DNA from 4 places in the Halobacillus sp. ABH2_015 genome. Region 3 is predicted to be linked to each of the others. Evidence: riboswitches for the same ligand, from Rfam matches in the RefSeq annotation. Region 3 holds a riboswitch; each other region holds the start of a gene.

The links. Region 3 has a riboswitch for S-adenosylmethionine ahead of ACXAD6_RS08200 (sulfite exporter TauE/SafE family protein). Riboswitches for the same ligand answer to the same signal wherever they lie in the genome.
Region 1: another riboswitch for S-adenosylmethionine. It lies ahead of ACXAD6_RS15070 (amino acid permease); the one in region 3 lies ahead of ACXAD6_RS08200 (sulfite exporter TauE/SafE family protein).
Region 2: another riboswitch for S-adenosylmethionine. It lies ahead of metK (methionine adenosyltransferase); the one in region 3 lies ahead of ACXAD6_RS08200 (sulfite exporter TauE/SafE family protein).
Region 4: another riboswitch for S-adenosylmethionine. It lies ahead of ACXAD6_RS15360 (acetyl-CoA C-acyltransferase); the one in region 3 lies ahead of ACXAD6_RS08200 (sulfite exporter TauE/SafE family protein).

Annotation. Positions count from the first base shown of each region.
Region 1 covers NZ_JBSWUG010000002.1:2,867,703-2,873,124, forward strand. Annotated here, with positions in the region: gene ACXAD6_RS15060 (LTA synthase family protein) at 1-1,296, opposite strand, end outside; gene mmuM (homocysteine S-methyltransferase) at 1,570-2,520, opposite strand; gene ACXAD6_RS15070 (amino acid permease) at 2,486-3,895, opposite strand; SAM riboswitch class I at 3,982-4,086, opposite strand; gene ACXAD6_RS15075 (cell wall-binding repeat-containing protein) at 4,213-5,422, opposite strand, start outside.
Region 2 covers NZ_JBSWUG010000002.1:2,505,577-2,510,998, forward strand. Annotated here, with positions in the region: gene ACXAD6_RS13260 (gamma carbonic anhydrase) at 43-555, shown strand; gene metK (methionine adenosyltransferase) at 700-1,896, opposite strand; SAM riboswitch class I at 2,125-2,231, opposite strand; gene pckA (phosphoenolpyruvate carboxykinase (ATP)) at 2,482-4,074, shown strand; gene ytkD (RNA deprotection pyrophosphohydrolase) at 4,119-4,583, opposite strand; gene ACXAD6_RS13280 (hydrolase) at 4,762-5,073, opposite strand; gene menC (o-succinylbenzoate synthase) at 5,128-5,422, opposite strand, start outside.
Region 3 covers NZ_JBSWUG010000002.1:1,536,233-1,541,654, forward strand. Annotated here, with positions in the region: gene ACXAD6_RS08195 (DAK2 domain-containing protein) at 1-1,209, shown strand, start outside; gene ACXAD6_RS08200 (sulfite exporter TauE/SafE family protein) at 1,414-2,322, opposite strand; SAM riboswitch class I at 2,420-2,522, opposite strand; SAM riboswitch class I at 2,720-2,834, shown strand; gene ACXAD6_RS08205 (phosphoadenylyl-sulfate reductase) at 2,922-3,650, shown strand; gene sat (sulfate adenylyltransferase) at 3,665-4,810, shown strand; gene cysC (adenylyl-sulfate kinase) at 4,816-5,422, shown strand, end outside.
Region 4 covers NZ_JBSWUG010000002.1:2,927,051-2,932,472, forward strand. Annotated here, with positions in the region: gene ACXAD6_RS15350 (TcaA NTF2-like domain-containing protein) at 1-1,096, opposite strand, end outside; gene ACXAD6_RS15355 (lactonase family protein) at 1,290-2,333, opposite strand; SAM riboswitch class I at 2,737-2,841, shown strand; SAM riboswitch class I at 2,909-3,016, shown strand; gene ACXAD6_RS15360 (acetyl-CoA C-acyltransferase) at 3,088-4,242, shown strand; gene ACXAD6_RS15365 (acetoacetate--CoA ligase) at 4,263-5,422, shown strand, end outside.

The DNA.
Region 1 (5,422 bases), 1.3 Mb from region 3:
AAGATCCTGATCCTCGTCTTTAAGCAGTTTGCCGTGAAGACCGGAATGGTCGCCGTAGAGGGCAATGACTGATTCCTCCCAGAGGCCGCGGTCTTTCAAGTCCTGGAAGAACTCCCCAAGCGCCTGATCCGCATAATGAACAGACTGGAGATAGTTCCCTGTTAAAGTTCCTTCATACTCAGAAGGAAGCTCCAGGCCTTCTTTGTCTGCAGGCATTTCAAACGGTGTATGACTCGTTAACGACAGCACATGGGCATAGAACTTGTCATACTCTTCGTCGATTTCATCAATCGCACCCATCGAGCGATGGTAAAACCATCCATCCGATGGTCCGAAGCCGACCGTATCTTTCTCTCCGTAAAACTTATCATCATAATAATCATCAAAACCAAGAGCTGGATAAAGTTCGTCCCTGTTCCAGTACTCCACCTCATCGGCATGCATGGTCACGTTATGGTACGACTTTTCATCAAGCATTCTCGGCAGAGAGGGAAGTTCCATGCCGCCGACTTGATCGGTGGTCGCTTTTTTCCCTAATGGATAAAGTGACGTATTCATGAGGAACTCTGCGTCTGATGTATTGCCTGAACCGATCTGTTGGTAGACATCCGTGAAATACATACTATCGTTCAGCCATTCATTTATGTTCGGTGTGATTTCCTGGCCATCGATCGATTCACCGATAACGAAGTCCTGAAGCGATTCAATCTGGACGACGATCAAGTTCCGATCTTCCGCCACTCCGAAATGATCATGCTCACTCATCGGCGTATAGGAATTGCCTTTCAGCTCTTCTATTTTCTGCTGCGTGACATTTTGATCTTCACCGGAAAAAGCGAAGGCTTTTTCACTGTTTGTCTGGTCCTGGTAATACTGAACAAACTGCGTATTGAATAAGCCGTTTTCCTTAGCAAAAAGAGCGCTGTCGAGAATGGGCTCTCCTTTATTCATTTGAAAATTGAAAATGGCGATTACAAGACCAGCAATAAGGAAGACAGACATAGCGAAATTGGACGTCTGTTTCGTTGGATACGTCCATGTCCTGCCCACAATCCAAATGACAACAAGCAGAAGCAGATCTGCGAGAAACAGAAAGTCTGTGCCATTGACGAGCAGCCACATGCTTTCATTCACACTGCCAACTTGATTAAGCTGGGATAGGTCATAGTATGTAGGAACGGTTCCGAAGTAACGCTCGTAAATCAACATGCCAATAAACAAAAGAGACAAAAACAAATCCAGAACAAGATAGGCAGCCGCTTTGCCCCGCTTAAAGACAAGCTCAATGAGAGCCATAAAAATCAAGATAAACGAAGCATCATACCAAATTCCTGCCCAAATACTCGTATCTTGAAGAAGCAGATAACGCAAAATTATAAACTTCAAGGAAATCATAATAAAAAAGTAAAAGAAATAACTGGTTAGTAAACGTTTCATCGAATCTTTCATATAAACACCTCTCTATTATTCTACCCAAATGTAAAGTTTATGTAAACTTAATGTAAATAAGGTAGAATAAGGCCGCTTCATCAGCATGGCTTCAAAAGGCGCTTGAAAAGATTCTGTTATTCACTCTGATTTCCACATGTCTGCGAGCTTTTTTATATGGGCGGGCGTCGTTCTGCAGCAGCCACCGATGATCCTTGCTCCATGCTCGTACCAGAGTTTGGACTGCTCATGAAAGTCAAGCCGACTGGCAGACCCATGCCACGTCTTCGTTTCCGGATCATAATCTTCCCCGGAGTTTGGATAGACGATCAGCGGCTTGCTCGAACAGCGGTTCAACTCTTGTAAAGCTTCCGCCGCATGTTCCAGAGGCGCACAGTTCACACCTATAGCAGCCACATGTGTATTACCCTCCAACGCTGAAGCGACCTCCTTGAGCGGAGTACCCTCACTGATCGATTGACCATCTTTTAACGTAAAAGAAATCCATGCAGACGCAGATGGATACTCCTGTAAAATTGAACCGATCACCTTTGCTTCCTGCAGAGAAGGCAGCGTTTCAACCGCTAAAACGTCAGCACCCGCTTCAACAAGTGCTTGAATACGTGGTTGGTGAAAATCAAATAAAACCTGATCCGTGACGCCGTAATGACCGGAATACTCCGAGCCATCCGCTAAATAGGCACCATAGGGTCCGACAGAAGCAGCTGTAAGCGGCCTTGGCCGCTCAAGATTTTCCCTCCACACTTCGTCCCGTGCTTCCCCGGCAAGCGTGACCGTTTTTTTAATAAGAGTGACAGCCTCTTCTTCTGATAAGCCCCTTTGGGCAAAACCATCAGTCGTCGCCTGGTAGCTTGCGGTGATGCTGATGTCTGCTCCCGCTCTGTAGTAGGAGGCATGCACATCTTTGATCGCTTCAGGTTTTTCCAACAGCACTTTTGCGGACCATAAAGGATCATCAAGCTCGCATCCGTATGATTCCAGTTCCGTTGCCAAAGCCCCGTCCAGGAGAACCATCGATTGTTTTTCCAAAAGAGATTCAATGGGATTGGATAGATTTTGTTTGTTGGACATGTTTTACTCCCCTTTTCTTTTTCATAGATTCTCTCACATAATAAGCCGCATAGCAGAATGCAATGAACGGACCCCCACAGTACAAGGCGATCCGCTGTGTCGGATCAAAGGCAATGCCGATACAGGATGCCAGGCATAGAAGAAAAGCCGCAATCGGGACCACCGGGTACCACGGGGCTTTGTAGGATAAATCACTATCATTTCCTTCTGCCCGCCGGTGCGCCCGCCGGAAAAGGAAGTGGGAAGCGCTGATGCTCATCCAAACGACGACTACAGCCAGCCCTGAGATCGATACCAGAATGATGTAAACGGTATACGGGGCGATGATACTGGATAGCAGCGCCAGACCGCCGCCAAGCATACTAAAGATGATCGCTGTCAAAGGAACTCCCTTTTTTGTCAGCTTCGCAAACACCGGGGAGATGGTATCCTTGTCCGCCAGTGACCACAGCATCCGGGCCGACGCGTATAATCCGGAGTTGGCTGCGGAAAGGATGGCTGTTAATATGACAAAGTTCATGACATCGGCCGCATAAGGAATACCGATGCGGTCAAGGACTGCGACAAACGGACTTTCCACAACCCCTGCCGCCTCACTTGGAAGAAAGATGGATAAAATGGCAATGGTCCCAATGAAGAAAATAATCAACCGTGCCACCGTTGTCCGAATTGCCGTCGGGATGGTTCTCGCTGGATCCTGCGTTTCCCCTGCGGCAATCCCAATCAATTCTGTACCGGAAAAAGCAAAATTGACAGCAAGCATCGTCATGAAGATTGCCGTTATACCATTTGGAAACAAGCCCTCACTCGTAAGATTTGAAAAGAATGGAGCCGGTTCTGACCCCGACAGCTGTATCCACCCAAAGGCGGCCCCGAATCCGATAATGATAAAAAGGACAATGGCTGCCACTTTGACAGAGGAAAACCAAAATTCTGCCTCCGCAAAAAATTTCACACTAAAGGCATTGAATCCGAAAATAAGAGCGGCGAACAACGCACTCCAAATCCACACACTTACATCGGGAAACCACCGCTGCATCAAGAGCCCGGCAGCTGTAAATTCTGACCCGAGAGCTACCGTCCACGTCAGCCAGTACAGCCATGCTACAGTAAAGCCTGTCCCCGGCCCTATGTAGTTATGAGCGTATGTATGAAAAGCCCCTGTTTCAGGGTTATGAACGGCCAGCTCTCCTAAACAGAGCATCACCAGATACACGACCAAAGCACCAATCAAATAGGCTAGGATTGTCCCGAACGGACCGGCCTGCTGGATGGTGTACCCTGAGCTTAAAAACAGTCCCGTACCGATAACTCCTCCCAGTGAAAGCATCACCAGGTGTCTTGTTTTCATTTCTCTCTTAAATTGATATTCCATTTGTCTCCCCCCTTGTGATGGTGGGCAAACAATTAAAAAACGCACCCTTGAATGAGTGCGTCAACTGACAAATAATAGATGGAAGTCTCTTATCGATCAGGATTGTTCACCCGCTGGAATTAGCACAGTATCTTCACAGACCTGCTGCTGAGGCTTCCAAGGGCCAGTCCCTCCACCTCTCTGGATAAGATATTTTTTTATAACTCTACTAGTCTTAATCATAATTGTCAATTTATTTTCAATATTCTATCCTTCATACCATCCAAATGAAAAGCCCCTGGTTCATAACCAGAGGCTTTTCACTCATACTCATATGCTTATTTCTGTTCCAATTGCTCTGCCACTTCATCGCTGACAGCATTTGTACCGCCGAGCACCTGGAAGTTGTTGATTTCAAGCTTTCCAATCGTCTCTTTTGTGGATTCCGGAAGCTGATCCGGCTTAACAAGGAGCATGGACGCTTCTTCCTTCGCAGCCAGAACAGAGCCCGCTAAAGCGTCAGCGAAGTTCTGACCATTCGCTACGAATGTCTTCCCTTCCTGCACACCCAGCTGTTCTGCAATGGTAGAGGCTGTTTCATAACGAGTCTTACCGCTGTAACGGGAAGCGTCAGGAAGCATCGCTTCGACCTCTTCAGAAATGGCATTCGTTCCACCTACAACAATGCTCTGTTCAAAGTCAGCAAGAGCTGTTTTGGTGATGGATGGCAGCTCATCTGTTTTAGAAAGGAGAATCGGGTAGCCTTCCTTCGCCGCATAAGGAGCCACAGCCAGAGCATCCGGATAGTTGAATCCATCTGCTACAACTACATTCTCAGGGTTTCCGTCAAGGCGGGCGGCAATATTGGCTGCCGTGTCAAAGCGCGTTTTCCCAGAGATGCGATCTACGTCGACACCCATTCCTGATAATTTGTACTTCACATATTCAGAAACGGCACCGGTCCCTCCAAGAATAATCGCTTTTTCAGCACCCAGGCGCTTGATTTCCGCAGCTACTTCACTGTTCAAGTTTCCGGACTTTGTCAAAAGGATCGGCGCATCTTCCTTATAGGCAAGAGGAGCACCGGCAAGAGCATCCGCAAACTCATCTCCCCGGGCAATGACGACTGTGTCAGCAGAATCCCAGCCTTTTTTAGAAATCTCAACGGCTGTTTGGTAACGATCCTCTCCGCTCACACGTTCTGTCGTTTTTTCAACAATACGGGATTCTTCATCAGGAGAAACCGTGCCCTGCTCTTCCAGGTATTCATTGAATACTTCATAGTCTACAAAGAATAATTCTGTCATCTTACCGGCATCCTTGGCTTCCTTGAATGTTTCATATCCATCGCCACCTGCAGCGATAAAGGCGTTCGTAGCCACCGTGTATTCTTTGTCCAAATCAAGCGCTTCATATCCATCCTCTGTTTTCACTTTGACATTAACGATACGGTCTCCTGCTTCATTTGAGCGATCGAACGTATATTGCATTCCCGATACATGAGCAAAACGGCCGCCGGTATTCTCAATGTCGCTCACTGCATTTTCA
Region 2 (5,422 bases), 970 kb from region 3:
ATTTGATATACTGATGTTACTCATATTATAAGGGGGCTTCGTATGATTTGCGAATATAAAGGAAAACGACCTCTCATCCACCCATCAGCTTTTACAGCAGAAGATGCCGTCATTACCGGGGATGTTGTCATAGAAGAGAACGCAAGCATCTGGTTTAAGACGGTCATCCGCGGCGATGTCTCATCGGTACATATCGGTAAGAACACAAATGTCCAGGATCTGAGCATGCTGCACCAAAGCCCTGACCAGCCTCTCATACTGGAAGACGGCGTTACGGTCGGGCACCAGGTTACCCTGCATTCTGCACACATTAAACAGGACGCTTTGATCGGCATGGGATCCATGATTCTGGATGGCGCTGTCATAGGGGAGCGGGCCTTTATCGGAGCAGGAAGCCTTGTTCCGCCCGGAAAAGAAATCCCTCCGGATACACTGGCCTTCGGACGGCCGGCCAAGGTGATCCGTTCCTTAACAGAAGAGGATTACAAGGAAATGGACCGGATCCGGAAATCGTATGTCGCAAAAGGGCAGTACTATAAGAACCTTCGGGGCTGAAATGCTTTTCAGCTCGATGCCTGCATGATCAGAAGACATACAGAGGGAAGTGGATAGCCGTATCAAATCAATGCGTACTCTGCCGTTAGTGCAACTCGTGAAAATAAAAAAAGCTGTTTCCTCCAACAAGGAAACAGCTTTTTTTTATTGAAAACGACCGCTGAGCTCTTCCGCTTTATCCGTACGTTCCCATGGAAACTCAACATCTGTCCGTCCAAAATGGCCGTAGGCAGACGTATCACGGTAAATAGGTTTACGAAGATCGAGCATTTTAATGATTCCAGCAGGACGGAGGTCAAACAAGTCACGCACAGCGTCCACCAGCTTTTCTTCCGACACTTTGCCGGACCCGCTGGTATTGATGGAAATGGAAACCGGCTGGGCCACCCCGATTGCATAGGCGAGCTGGACTTCCACTGTATCCGCAAGACCTGCAGCTACGATGTTTTTCGCAACATAACGAGCCGCGTATGCAGCAGAACGGTCCACTTTGGTCGCATCCTTCCCACTGAAGGCACCACCACCGTGACGCGCATATCCACCGTACGTATCTACGATGATCTTACGTCCTGTTAAACCGGCGTCCCCTTGAGGACCTCCGATTACAAAACGCCCGGTCGGATTGATAAAGTATTTGGTTTCATCATCAATATAGCCTTCCGGTACAACGGGCCCGATCACCTGCTCTTTCAAATCCTTCTGGATCTGTTCGAGCGTGACTTCTTCAGCGTGCTGCGTCGAAATAACAATCGTATCCACGCGGACCGGCTGATCATTTTCATCATATTCAATCGTTACCTGCGTCTTGCCGTCAGGACGAAGGTAATCGAGTGTTCCGTCTTTGCGGACATCAGAAAGACGCTTGGAAAGTTTGTGGGCAAGAGAAATAGGCAGCGGCATCAATTCGGGCGTTTCATTGTTGGCAAAGCCGAACATCAGTCCCTGGTCACCGGCACCGATGGCTTCTATTTCATCATCGCTCATTTTCCCTTCACGGGATTCAAGCGCAACATCCACTCCCCCTGCGATATCCGGGGACTGCTCATCAATAGCCGTCAAAACGGCACATGTATCTGCATCAAAGCCGTATTTTGCTCGTGTATATCCAATATCTTTAATCGTCTGGCGCACGATCGATGGAATATCAACATAGGTATTCGTACTGATTTCACCGGAAACCAGGACAAGTCCCGTAGTTACTGTTGTCTCACATGCCACCCTTGCATTCGGGTCGTTTTTTAAAATTTCATCTAAAATAGCATCAGAAATAGCGTCACAGATTTTGTCCGGATGACCTTCTGTCACGGATTCTGATGTGAATAACCGGCGGTTCGCTGGCATTCTAAAAACTCCTCCTTCTGTAAGTACAAAGTATTAGACGGAACTCTTTACCAGTATGTGTAGAAAAACATAAGTTCATTTCATAGTGTCATCCTGGATCCGAAAACGTTTTCGTGCACGTTCTCAGTCAGAAATAATAAACAGGCGGCAAGGCCTGGTCATGGACATTTCCTTCTTATAAAAAGAAAAAACCCTTCCTATACCGAGGAAAGGGGCTGCTTCCTTTCGCTCTTATCGTCCAAGGAGCTGACTCCTTGCTTCAGGTTAGCACCATGTCCCTGCGGACGGTTGCTGGGTTTCAAAGGGCCTGTCCCTCCACCAACTCTGGATAAGAGAGTTTCCGTTCTCAGCTATCGTATCGAAAAGCGTGTTTAATGTCAATTGGATTCATCGGGTTTCGACGCACCCCTTCCATCCAGATTCAACCTGGATAAACGTTCTGTTCAAACCATCATAGGATAATAACAGCCATGAAATATGGCAGTGTTGAAAACTTTCCCACAATCCACTGAATAGTATGGACGATTAAAATAAATGTGTTATACTAATCTCACATTATTAAACTGCAAAGGCGGGACGATGCATATGAGTACAATAAACCAACTGTCAGAACTTAATCTTCTACTTTCCCAGGACCATGTCCACCACCAATTATCTGTTCCACATTTAGTGGAAAAGATTTTATACCGCAATGAAGGTACACTAACGGAAAAAGGGGCCGTTCAGGCTACGACAGGTACCTATACGGGACGCTCACCAAAGGACAAATTCATTGTCCGTGACGACGTAACCGAAGATAAAGTCGAATGGGGTGCTGTGAACCAGCCTATTGACGATGATACGTTTGTGAAATTATACCATAAAGTGCTCGATTATTTGAAAGACCGCAGGGAGTTATTCGTCTTCAAAGGTTTTGCAGGAGCGGATGAGCGCTACCGCCTTCCTATGCAGGTTCTTACAGAATTCGCCTGGCACAACTTATTCGCCCGCCAAATGTTCATCCGGCCGGAGGCATCCGAATTGGAGGAGCATGACACAGAGTTCACTGTCATATCTGCTCCAACCTTCAAAGCAGATCCTGACGTGGATGGTACGAATTCCGAAGCGTTCATCATGGTTTCGTTTAAACACCGCGTTGTCCTCATCGGAGGAACAGAATACGCAGGGGAAATCAAGAAGTCCATCTTCTCCGTCATGAACTACCTGCTTCCGGAAAAGAACGTCCTTCCGATGCACTGCTCGGCCAACATCGGCAAAGAAGGCGACGTTGCTCTGTTCTTCGGTCTGTCGGGCACAGGAAAAACGACTCTGTCCGCTGATCCTCAGCGCCGCCTGATCGGGGACGATGAGCACGCCTGGTCCCCCTACGGTGTCTTTAACATTGAAGGGGGATGCTATGCGAAGTGCATCAACCTGTCCAAAGAAAAAGAACCGCAGATCTATGATGCCATTCATTTCGGCTCGGTTTTGGAAAACGTCGTCCTTCAGCCGGATTCGCACGCGCCGGATTATGACGATACGAGCCTGACGGAAAATACACGGGCCGCCTACCCACTGGATCACATTGATAATACAGTCCAGCCAAGTATTGCCGGCCACCCAAATGCCATCATTTTCTTGACAGCTGATGCCACGGGAGTCCTCCCACCAATCAGCCGTTTAACAAAAGAACAGGCGATGTACCATTTTCTAAGCGGCTATACGAGTAAACTGGCTGGAACAGAGAGAGGGATTACCAAGCCGGAAGCGACTTTCTCCGCCTGCTTCGGCTCCCCTTTCCTTCCGCTTGCTCCATCAGCATATGCTGAAATGCTCGGAGAGAAAATAGACCAGTTCAATACGGACGTCTTCCTTGTCAATACAGGCTGGTCAGGGGGAGCCTACGGAGAAGGCGAGCGTATCAAACTGAGTTACACGCGTTCCATGATCCATGCCGCTCTGGAAGGTGAACTGAGTTCTGCCGAAACTTATAAAGACCCTGTGTTCGGCCTTCACATCCCGACCCACTGCCCGGGAGTACCGGACGAAGTCTTATTCCCGAGAAAAACGTGGAACAATCCTGCCGCTTATGATGAAAGTGCCAAAGAACTTGCTGAAAAGTTTCATGCCAACTTCAAAAAGTTCACGTATGCCAGTGATAAAATCAAACAGGCCGGCCCGACCCACCACACAAACTAAACAGAAAAAAATCCGCCGTTATCCAAACGGCGGATTTTTTCTGTTCAGCGGTGTTCCAGACGCTTTAAACATTCCGGCAGAACCTCATCCTTCATCATGAAGCTGAACCGGTCGTTATTTTTCAAGTTTCCCGGCAGATGCCGGAAAAGGACAGGACCATGCGTTTCAAAATAATGATCCTGATCAGCCAGCTCAGATATTGTAGCAAAATAGACATTCTTGATGACAGTTCCGCCTTTTCCATCGACATGATACTGCCCAAGATAAGTCAGATCATCAATATCGGCTCCTGTTTCTTCTTTCACTTCTCTTACTGCTGCCTGTTCCGCCGTCTCCCCTTCTTCTACTTTCCCACCAGGGAATTCGAGCCCTCTGTCTTTGTGCCGGGTTAACAGCCACTGATCACGAAAGCGGCAGATGATCCACACATGTTTCGGCTCTTCAGAAAAAGGGTGATCCTCGAAGGATAACCGGACAGGATTTTGATAAAAATCATAAAAAGTTTTCATGTCTCTTCAACTGCCTTTAATCCTTGTTATACGTTCGCTTTCCTGTTTAAATCGTACCATAAGCAGCCGCAAATACAAACCAGTCCCTCTCTACTTGTAGGATTTCCGGTCCGTACCGACACAAAATCCCCCGATTATGTACGAAAGAACCGCTTCAAAAGGGGAAGCGGCCCTTCTCTCAATTTTTCAATACGCCCATTTCCTCAATATGCTTCTTCGTCATTTCATCACCCAGATCATAGATCTGCTGGAAAGCCTTATGCATATCCTCATCGGTATCATCGTTATCCTGATCCTGATGGTAAGGCATAAATGGAATATGAGCCCTGTAAAAGGACCGGCCGTCTGCCTGGGCAATCTCATCAAACACTTCACGCAGAGCCGTCACTTCTTCAGGGGTGGCGTAGATAATAAAATCATCATTATTAGCATCATGATTTACTGAAATCTCCCGCGTACCGATGTTAATGTAATACTGATCTCGTTCCATCTTCACCCTCCTTTCCCTTAGTGTGAACCATGAAGGGAAAGGTTATGAGTCCATTTAGGAAAGGAGATGGGTGGAAGACAGCTGTGTTGCCTCTGCCAGCTTTTCCTCATCGACTTCTATGCCGATCCCATGACCTTGAGGCACAGGTAAGGCGCCTTTCTGCACTTTCAAGGGAGGCTTTACAATATCAGCTTCAAAATAACGCGTCGACCCGGACAAGTCTCCCGGTATGGTGAAATTAGGCAGAGAGGCAAGGGCAAGGTTATGGGCTTTGGATATCCCTGATTCCACCATACCCCCGCACCACACCGGTACTCCGGATGCGGCACAGAAATCATGGATTTCTTTG
Region 3 (5,422 bases):
GACTTCATTCCATTCATGGAAGGTGTCGTAAAAGCAGCCAAAGCTTCCTTGAAGCGGACACCAGAACTTCTTCCGGTTCTAAAGGAAGTCGGTGTGGTCGACAGCGGGGGCCAGGGACTTGTTACCATTTATGAAGGATTTCTGGCCAACTTGAAAGGCGAGGAAATGCCGGATGTTGAAGAATTGGTTTCCATGAATGAAATGGTAAACGCCGAACACCATAAACTTGCCCAGGACTTCATGAATACCGAAGATATCCATTACGGCTATTGTACGGAGTTCATGGTGAAATTCGAAGAGGATAAGCTTGCTGAGAATCCTTATGATGAAGAAGCTTTCCGTAATCAGCTGAGTGAATTCGGTGATTCCCTGCTCGTCGTGTCTGACGAAGAACTGGTCAAAGTTCACGTCCATGTCGAGTACCCGGGTGAAGCTATGACGCTTGGACAGAAGTATGGAAGCCTGATCAATATGAAGATTGAAAACATGAGGGAGCAGCATACGTCCCTCGTAGGTAATAAGAAAGAAAAAGCCGTGCCTGAGAAAAAAGTGCCATATGGTATTGTCACCGTCAGTATGGGCGAGGGGATGAAGAAACTTTTCGAAAGCCTCGGAGCCACAGTAATCATCCAGGGTGGTCAAACGATGAATCCTAGTACCCAGGACTTATCGGAGGCTATTAAAGAAGCGCATGCAGAACGCGTGTTCATTCTTCCGAATAACAAAAACATCGTGATGGCAGCAGAACAGGCTGCAGAGATGGCGGAAGCGGAAGTGGCTGTCATCCCGACGAAGACCATTCCTCAAGGGATGAGTGCTATGCTTGGTTTCAATCCTGAAGCAGATCTCGATACGAACAAAGAAGAAATGACCAGTTTGATGTCAGAAGTGAAGACGGGGCAGATTACCTATGCCGTCCGGGACACCCAGATTGACGGACTTGATATTGAAAAGGGTCATTTTATGGGGATTTCCGACGGGAAGATATCAGCTACCGATAAAGACGCCCTCACAACAGCGAAAACACTGCTGAACCAGATGATTGATGAGGATGAAGATGAAATCCTTACTATTCTTACAGGGGAAGATGTGGACGATAAGGATGTGGCTGAACTGGAAGCTTATGTGGAAGAAACCTTTGAAGATTTAGAGGTGGAAATCCACCATGGTGGCCAGCCGATTTACAGCTATATCTTCTCTATCGAATAAAATGCAGCGCTTCTGGATTTAGAACAGCGTTCGCAGGCTGTCGGGATTTTTCCCGGCAGCCTTTTGTAATGGTCTATGGTCTGAATGCAGGAGCGGAGATGAAAGAAATGGTTTCACAGAGGATATTGATCGACCATTAGACAAACGCCTTGGCGGTTTGTTTTCTAAGCTTGTCATTCTATAAGCTGAAAGCGCAGTTCTCCATTAGAACTGCGCTTTTTTTAACCGTGTTTCCGTCTGCGGGTGCCGGTGCCGTTGAATATATTTTCGAACTGAGAAGATAACGGCAGCAGCATATCCGGCAAGAAGCAGGCTGTAGATGATAACTAAGGTCTGTTCACTCCATGTGGCATAGGTGAGCAGGGTCCGGCTGTTCGTCAAAATGATAAATCCACCCGCCGCTACCCCAAGCACGAGAGGGGGGAGTTTTTTCACAAGCCAGGCAGCGAGGGGGGCTGCAATAACGCCACCGATCACAAAGGCGAGCACAAGCATCCAGCTCAGCTCTTCCCACCCAAGGAAGATCAGGAAGCCGGCCGTAGCAGATAAAGTAACGATGAATTCACTTGTATCTACGGTGCCGATGACTTTTCTGGGAAGGATTCCTTTGCTGGATAAGAGAACAGGTGTATTTACCGGCCCCCAACCCCCGCCGCCCACGGCATCAAGAAAACCGCCCAGAAAACCTAAGGGAAACAAGAAGCGCCGTCGAAATGGTCTTTTTTCTGTATGCAAGGGCTTCACTCGATTCATCAGTAAAAAGCGGATGACCACATAAACGCCAAGCCCTAGTAAAAAAACGGAAATGTACGGACGGATCAGCTCACCTGGAATCCAGCTGAGCAGAGCAGCCCCGGCAAAGGCACTGATCCCTCCGGGGAGAGCAAGAGTCAAAACGAGACGCTTATCCACGTTGCCGAATTTATAATGGGAAAACCCGGAAGCTGCCGTTGTAGCAATCTGGGACAAATGAATAGAGGCGGAGGCCACCGCCGGAGCCATTCCATAGGCGAGGAGGATGGTGGAGGAGCTTAAACCAAATCCCATTCCGAGGGCTCCATCCATCAATTGAGCAAAGAATCCAACCAGTGAAAATATAAGTAATTTCTTCATCGTACCTCTCCTTTTGATTAAACACATAAGATTACTTGGTTTTAACCATGAAGAGGCACAAAAAAACCTCTTCATCCAGAAGAGGTCAAGCTTCCTCTCCTTATCTTTCAGACCACCGTCTGCTGGAATGAGCACCTTTTCCAATGTGAGGTTGCTGCGGGATCATCAGACCAGTTTCCTCCCCCGGCTCTTTATAAGGATTTATGTAGCCCGCGCTGAAAGCGGAATTCCTAAGTACATGAATAATATATTCAAAGCTAAAACATGGATGACGATTTGTCAATGGTTTACAATAAAATAAACAGAAAACTAGTAATATTTAAAATGCATGTTGACATATCTTTAAATCGGGTCTAATATTTGAATCAAATCTTTTGAACAAAATCTGGAAACATTTTTCTTATCGAGAGAGGTGGAGGGACTGGCCCTTGGAAGCCTCGGCAACGGATCTGTCGTCATGAACAGAAGCTGTGCCAATTCCAGCAGGTGATCAACACTTGGAAGGATAAGAAGAACGGTTGAATCATGTATAATGACTCTCCTTTCTTCTTACCATCAGAAGAAAGGTTTTTTTGTTGAAGATAAGAAAGGAGGAGCTTATGAATACGAGTGCACCGACATATGGAACATTCACCGGGGATCCTTTACTTCATATGGATATTGATGATGGACACAAAGGGGCAGAGAGTGTGATTCAATGGGCTTACGGGCATTATGGAAAACAGCTCGTTTATGCGTGCAGCTTCGGTGCTGAAGCGATCGTACTGCTTGACTTCATTGCAAAGGCACAGCCGGATGCCGACGTCGTTTTTCTGGACACTGGACTTCATTTCCAGGAAACCTATGATTTGATAGACAAAGTGAAAAAGAGGTATCCGGATTTGAACATCCATATGAAAAAGCCGGAATTGACAGTGGAAGAACAGGCAGAGGAATATGGTCCGGCCCTTTGGAAAAGGAATCCCGACCAATGCTGTGCCATCAGAAAAATCAAACCGCTGGAAGAAGCCCTGACAGGAGCGGCGGCCTGGATGTCGGGATTAAGAAGAGAACAATCTGCAAGCCGGAGTCATACGAACTTCGTCAACAAGGACGAACGCTTCCAGTCCATCAAGGTATGCCCCTTAATTCACTGGACATGGGAAGACGTATGGACTTATATCCGACTAAATAGCTTGGATTACAATGAATTACATGACCAAAGCTATCCAAGTGTCGGCTGCATCCCCTGCACAGCGAAAGCGCTGGATGACGGCCGTTCAGGAAGATGGCAGGGATTTGATAAAACCGAGTGTGGACTCCACACAGCGGGAGATACGAAACAATAAAGGAGAGATGAATGATGTCCATTATTCAACCGCATGGCGGGCAGTTAATCAATCGTTTTACAGCACAGCCGGATACGCTTCCGGAACAAAGGATCGAGCTTGATGCGATGGCGTTGAGTGATATCGATTTAATCGCTAATGGGGCATACAGTCCGCTTCAAGGATTTTTAACAAGGGAAGATTATGATCACGTCGTTGAAAATCTTCGTTTGAAAGACGGCACTCCCTGGAGTCTCCCGATCACACTGCCTGTTTCTGAAGAGCAGGCCCGTTCGTTACATGGTCAAGCGGCTCTTGTGAAAGATGGGGCAATCTACGGTGTGATCGAAATCGAAGACATTTACAAGCCGGATAAACAGAAAGAAGCTGCAAATGTTTACTTAACGACAGAAGACGCTCACCCGGGGGTCAGTAAACTTTACAAGCGCCCGGATTATTATGTCGGTGGCAGAATTGACGTATTCCATCGTCCGGAGCGGGAGCATTCAGACCATTACTACCTTGATCCCGAAGAGACAAGAGAACGATTCCAACAGGCCGGATGGGAAAAGGTTGTCGGTTTCCAAACGCGTAATCCTGTTCACCGTGCTCATGAATATATCCAAAAAGCGGCCCTGGAAAGCGTAGATGGACTATTTCTGAATCCGCTCGTAGGAGAAACGAAAAGCGACGATATCCCGAGTGATGTGCGCATGAGAAGTTATGAGGTACTCTTGGATGAATATTATCCGGAAAACCGGGTGACGCTGGCTGTTTTTAATGCGGCCATGCGCTATGCAGGCCCGCGGGAAGCCATCTTCCATGCGATTGTCCGGAAGAATTTCGGCTGCTCCCATTTCATAGTCGGGAGGGATCATGCAGGTGTCGGCGATTACTATGGTACATATGACGCTCAAAAAATCTTCAGCCACTTTGAAGAAGGAGAGCTGGAAATAACCCCGGTCTTTTTTGAGCACAGCTTCTACTGCAAAGCCTGTGAAGCAATGGCTTCTCATAAAACCTGCCCCCACAGCAAGGAGCATCACGTAATTTTATCAGGAACAAAAGTGCGCGAGCTGCTTCGGAGCGGCCAGAAACCACCGAAAACGTTCAGCCGTCCGGAGGTCGTGGAAGTGCTGATTGAAGGGCTTAAACAACAGACAGCGGATGTAAAGGGGTGAATGGAATGGCAACGAATTTAACATGGCATGAAGCTGCCGTCCAAAAAAAGGATTACCGGAGTAAAAATGGTCATTTCAGTGGTGTGCTCTGGTTCACCGGTCTCTCAGGGGCTGGTAAATCCAGCATTGCCAACCATTTGAACCGCCTTCTTTTTGAGCACGGCATCCAAACCTACCTGCTTGACGGGGATAACGTTCGTCATGGATTAAATCGGGATCTTGGTTTTTCTGAAGCCGACCGGACAGAGAACATCCGTCGGATCGGTGAAGTATCCAAATTGTTCACAGACAATGGTTCCATCGTTTTGACGGCTTTTATTTCTCCATACAGGGAGGACCGTGACCGGGTCCGATCCCTTTTGGAAGAGGAAGAATTCATGGAAGTCTTTGTCGACTGTCCTGTGGAGGAATGTGAAAGCCGGGATCCTAAAGGACTGTATAAAAAAGCAAGGGCTGGGGAAATCTCCGGTTTTACCGGGGTGGATGCTCCTTACGAGGCACCGGTGAATCCGGAATGTGTCGTTCGGTCTGACCAGCATTCCATCCAAACCTGTGCGGAACAGATTTTTCAACTTCTTATTGATAAAAAGTGGCTGAACGACAAGGAGGGAT
Region 4 (5,422 bases), 1.4 Mb from region 3:
CAATCATCGAGAAGTCCTCCGCATTCAACGCTTCTTCATAGACCTCCCGGAAATCGAGCACGTGATCCTCGGCTGCTTCGGAGTCATCCGATTCCGGTACGTATTCAAAGACCGATTCCTCCGGTTCCTCCAGTTCTTCCTCAAAATAAAAACTCAGCTCACCCCAGTAGTCGCCATCCTCCGTACGGATCTGTCCGGACTTGACCACCTCTTTCTTATCGTTTGTCCACTCCGCATGAAGGGCCAGCTTGTTTCCGTCCGGCACAGGACCGATGACGCCCAGCTCATTCAGCGACTTCTTCGTACTCTTTCCGTTGACAAAAAGAATCGCTTCCGGCTGGTTGGTATCGACATCATACGTAGTCCCTGCAAAATATAGTTCCATATAGTAATCCGATTCCTCCGCCAGCACCTGGTATTCCCACGTGTCCTTGAACTTCCCATATACGTTCGATGCCTCTCCCTCAACTTTATACACACCAGGGTAGGCTTTGGCATTAACTTCGTCCTCGGCAGCATTCTCCACGGTGATTTTTTCTTTGCCGACTGTAAAGGAAGCATCATCCATGTTCGTTAAGAATCTGATCTCAGTCGGAACCGCTTCAATTTCATACGTCTTGTACATCCCAGGAATCACGGTTGTTTTTTTGACAGACAAAAGCGGGCTGCCGTATTCATCGCGGATGATGGTATCGAACCGCTGTTGTCCGCTGACGGCTTCCAGCATCTGTTCACGGATGGTCTCCCAATCATTTTCCTTCATATACTGCAGGTATTCCTTTTCATTCAGCCATGCTTTTTCATCCAGGGACAACTCACTTACAAAAGCTCCCGCATCATTATTCGTGACCGCACGATCCATCGCCCGGATCTTCGTCGTCGGGTCAAGCATCGATGACAAAATCAAATGAGCGGTCAGCAGCACAACAAAAACCGCCCCTATCGAGATCAGCGTGATTTTCTTTTTCCGCGGTATCGGTGGTCTTGGCGCTTTTGCTCCCGACCGGGTCAGCGGAGCATCCTTGGGTGCACCACATTCGGTACAAAAGGTTTCTTCCCCGCCCATCTCATGACCGCAGTGTTTACATACTTCCATCCAGCGACCTCCCTCGCCCTTGAAGGTGTTTCCCCGCCTGCTATGTACCTTCCTCCCTTCCCCTGATTTAGTTCCATATAATGGGGAGTAATTAACTATACTCAAACGGCCGGGGGTGTATGACTGTCCCTTTTTCCATAAAAAAGAAGAGGACATCCCTCCATGGGACGCCCTCTTCTTCCTATTTGTCTATTTACTTTATAAACTTCACGCAGACCGGCTCGGGTACGAATACATCGGACTGAACAAGCGTCAGCCTGCCGGTTGATTTGTCCCGCTCGAACAACGTCATCGTATTGGACTTCTGGTTCGTCGCAATCAGGAACTCCTCGGAAGGATCCATCACGAAATCACGCGGCCAGTTCCCTTCTGTCGAGGTCCACTCTACAAAAGTAAGTTTCCCTGTATCCTGGTTAACTTCATAAACAGCGATGGAATTATGCCCGCGGTTGCCGGCATAAACAAACTGTCCATCTGAAGAAATATGAATGGCACTGCCATCATTGGTTTCATCAAAGTCCTTAGGGATTGCGGCAATGGCCTGCTGCTCGGTGAAGCTGCCGTCCTTTTCATCATAATGAAGGACAAGCACTTCTGAGCTGAGCTCCGTCATCACGTAGGCATACTTTTTGTTCGGGTGGAAAGTAATGTGACGCGGACCGGAACCCGGTTTCGTGTTGAACACCTGCACCTGGCTCAACTCGCCATTGTCTACGGCGTAAGTAATAACACGATCGCTGCCAAGGTCAATCGCTATCACGTATTTTTCATCAGGGGTAAAGCCTGCATAGTGCATGTGCGGCTTTTCCTGACGCTCATGAGGGCCGGTACCTTCATGCTCCACGATTGAAACTGCAGGATTCAACGATCCATCTTCATTGGTCAGGTAGGAGACCACTTCTTTTGTATGATAGTTAGCCGTGACAACATTGTTATTCAAATGATCCACGCTCACGTGACACGGCGGAGAGCCCGCAGCTGTCTGAGCGTTTAATTTTGTGAGTTCTCCCGTTTCTGCATTGATAGAAAAGGACGTGACACCGCCGTTTTCCCCGTCTTTGGAAACCGCGTAAAGATTCTTTTGATCATCACTCACGGTGACGTACGTAGGGTTCTGCAATTCTGCAGCCAGCTGAATATTTTTCAGTTCCTTAGCGTCTGTATCCAGGGTGAACTGATAGACGCCTTTACTTTCCTGTTTGGTGTACGTACCGATGTAACCAACATATTCCGGCATAGTAAAACTCCTTTATTGAATAGTATCAGTAATTACCATACCCATTATCTCATAAAGACAAAAGAGGCTGAATCATTATCCATTTATGAATATCGAAAGTTATTAAAATCTCTGCTCATAAATCTAAAAGCAGCTCTACCTGTAAGGTATCATCTAATCAGTGAAACGTTATGTAGCCGCAGGAACCATCGGAGAATGGATGATGGACGAATTGATAGATGCCTTCATTTTTCTCGTGAAGTGCCCCGCATAATTGAAAGAATCGGCAAGCCCTAATGTTAAAGCGGTTCACACGTTCACCACCAGTCACAGAACAAAATGAATTTTCTAACTTTTCTATCAAATCCATTGACACCTATCCTTTCCCCTGCTAACATGGCACTTAACCAAATAAAGGAAGAACATCTTATCCAGAGAGGTGGAGGGACTGGCCCTGTGAAACCCGGCAACCGCTATATTGATAGCAAGGTGCCAAATCCTACTGAGTGAATGCTCAGGAAGATAAGAGATGCTTACAATCTCTAACCTCTCTATCTTTGATAGAGAGGTTTTATAGTTTCCAATTGAATACCGATTTCTTATCCAGAGAGGCAGAGGGACTGGCCCGTTGACGCCCGGCAACCAGCAAGCAACAGCTTGAAAAGGTGCTAATTCCTGCAGGAGACAATCCTGGAAGATAAGAAGAGCCGAGAGCCCTCTTCTTATTTTTGTGAAGAGGGCTCTTACTATTTTAAAAACAGGAGTTGTTCCATAAATGACGACAGTACTTCTAGACGGCATCCGCACCCCCTTCGGTAAGTGGAAAGGGGCTTTGAAAAAGAAATCCGCAGCAGAACTTGGGTCTCATGCGCTGAGCGCTCTATTAGAGAGAAACCCAGCCGCGAAAAAAGCAGATGGCGTGCTCCTCGCCCAGGTGATTCAGGCGGGAGGAGGCCAAAATCCTGCGAGACAGGCCGCTTATCAAGCGGGGGTGGATATCGCTACACCCGCTATCACACTGAACAATGTCTGTTTGGGAGGCATCGCTACAGTTACCGACGCCTCCCGGAGGCTGCAATTGAAGGAAGGGGAGCTGTATATCGTCGGCGGATTCGACTCGATGACGAATGCTCCTCATACCGCTCCTGTCCGAGCTTCCTCCGGACTTGGTCACAGCCTGCTGAAGGACACCTTACTGAACGACGGGTTATGGTGCGCCTTGAGCGATGTATCGATGGGAGCTCTCACCGATGAGAAAAACCGCTCCTTCGACATCAGCCGGGAGGAACAAGATGAATACGCCGCCCTTTCCCAGCAGCGGGCAGCGGACGCTCAGGAAAATGGCTGGCTGGAGCCGGAAATCGCTCCTTTTACTGAACGACTCGCAGAAGATGAAGGCATCCGTAAAGGGACGACAGCCGAAAAATTATCAAATCTCTCTCCCGCCTTTTCACGCGAAGGCACGATCACCGCAGGCAATGCCTCTCAAATGACGGACGGCGCGAGCGTTGGGATCGTTACCACGAAGGAAAAAGCGGAAGCCCTCGGCCAACAGCCACTGGCGGAAATCATCGACTGGTCAGAGATTGCCGGACCGGATCCGAGTTTACAAACGAAGCCATCACAGGCCATTCAGAAGCTGTTAGACAAACATCAGCTGACCACGGACGATATCGATTTGTTTGAAATCAATGAAGCCTTTGCCAGTGTCGTGATTGCCAGCTGCCGGGAACTCGGAATTGATTATGACCGCGTCAATGTGAACGGCGGTGCGATCGCTCTCGGCCACCCTTTAGGCGGGACAGGCTTCCGGCTCGTTCTGACGCTTGCCCATGAACTGAAACGACGCGGCGGAGGGAAAGGCATCGCTTCCCTTTGCGGCGGTGGCGGCCAGGGGATGGCCCTGTTGATCGACGTTCCCCATTCATAATTCGAAAGGAGACAAGTCCCATGAATACACCCATTACAGCTCAGCGTTCCCCTTACCTGTGGGAACCATCAAACGAACGCATCGAACAGTCGCATATCAAAGCTTTTGCTAACTATACCAACCAGGCGCTCTTCCCTTATGAACGTTTCCACCGCTGGTCCGTTTCCCACCTTTCCGAGTTTTGGTCGGCCGTATGGGATTACGCAGGGATCATCGGAGAAAAGGGAGACCGTGTGTTTGTTCCCGGTCCTTCGATGCCGGATAGTGCATGGTTTCCGGACGCCCGCTTGAATTTCGCTGAAAACCTGCTGCGCGGGTCGCTTGACCGGATCGCGGCTTATGAAGCGAATGAGGAAGGACTCACCCGAAGCATCACGCTGCAGGAACTGAAACAATCCGTGGCCAAAGCCCAGGAAGGGTTCAAACAATTGGGTGTCCAGGAAGGTGACTGTGTCGCCGGCATCACGACGAACGATATCCAGGGACTCGTCGCTCTGCTTGCTACGACATCACTAGGCGCCACCTGGACATCCTGCTCCCCGGACTTCGGAACAAAAGGAATCGTCGACCGCATTGGTCAGGTGAAACCGAAAGTATTGATCGCGGCACTCTCCTATCAATATAAGCAGAAGCCCTTCGATATCGAAGATAAAATCAAACAGACGACCAAGCACCTGGAAGGACTATCCGCGGTCGTCACGTTCGGAGGAGAAACGTCAATTGAAGGCATCCCGACTCTATCCTGGGACGAGCTTTGCCGCAATGAAGCCGAAGAGCCTGTGTTCCAACCCGTTGCCTTCAACCATCCCCTGTATATTTTATATACATCCGGAACGACGGGGCTTCCGAAAGCGATCGTCCATTCTGTCGGAGGCACTCTTCTGCAGCATGTAAAAGAACACCAGCTCCACTGTGATGTTCAGCAGGATGATGTGTTGTTCTGGTACACCAACACCGCCTGGATGATGTATCCGTGGCTCGTTTCCGGACTCGCCAGTGAAGCCGCCATCCTGTTGTATGACGGCTCTCCCGTAAGAAAGGAATCCCTCACCCATTTGTGGGACATTGCGGATGAAGCCGGCATCACCCATTTCGGCACAAGCCCGAAATATTTAGACACACTGATGAAAGAAGAAGTGGATTTGAAAAGCAGTCATTCGCTTCACTCCTTGAAAAGTGT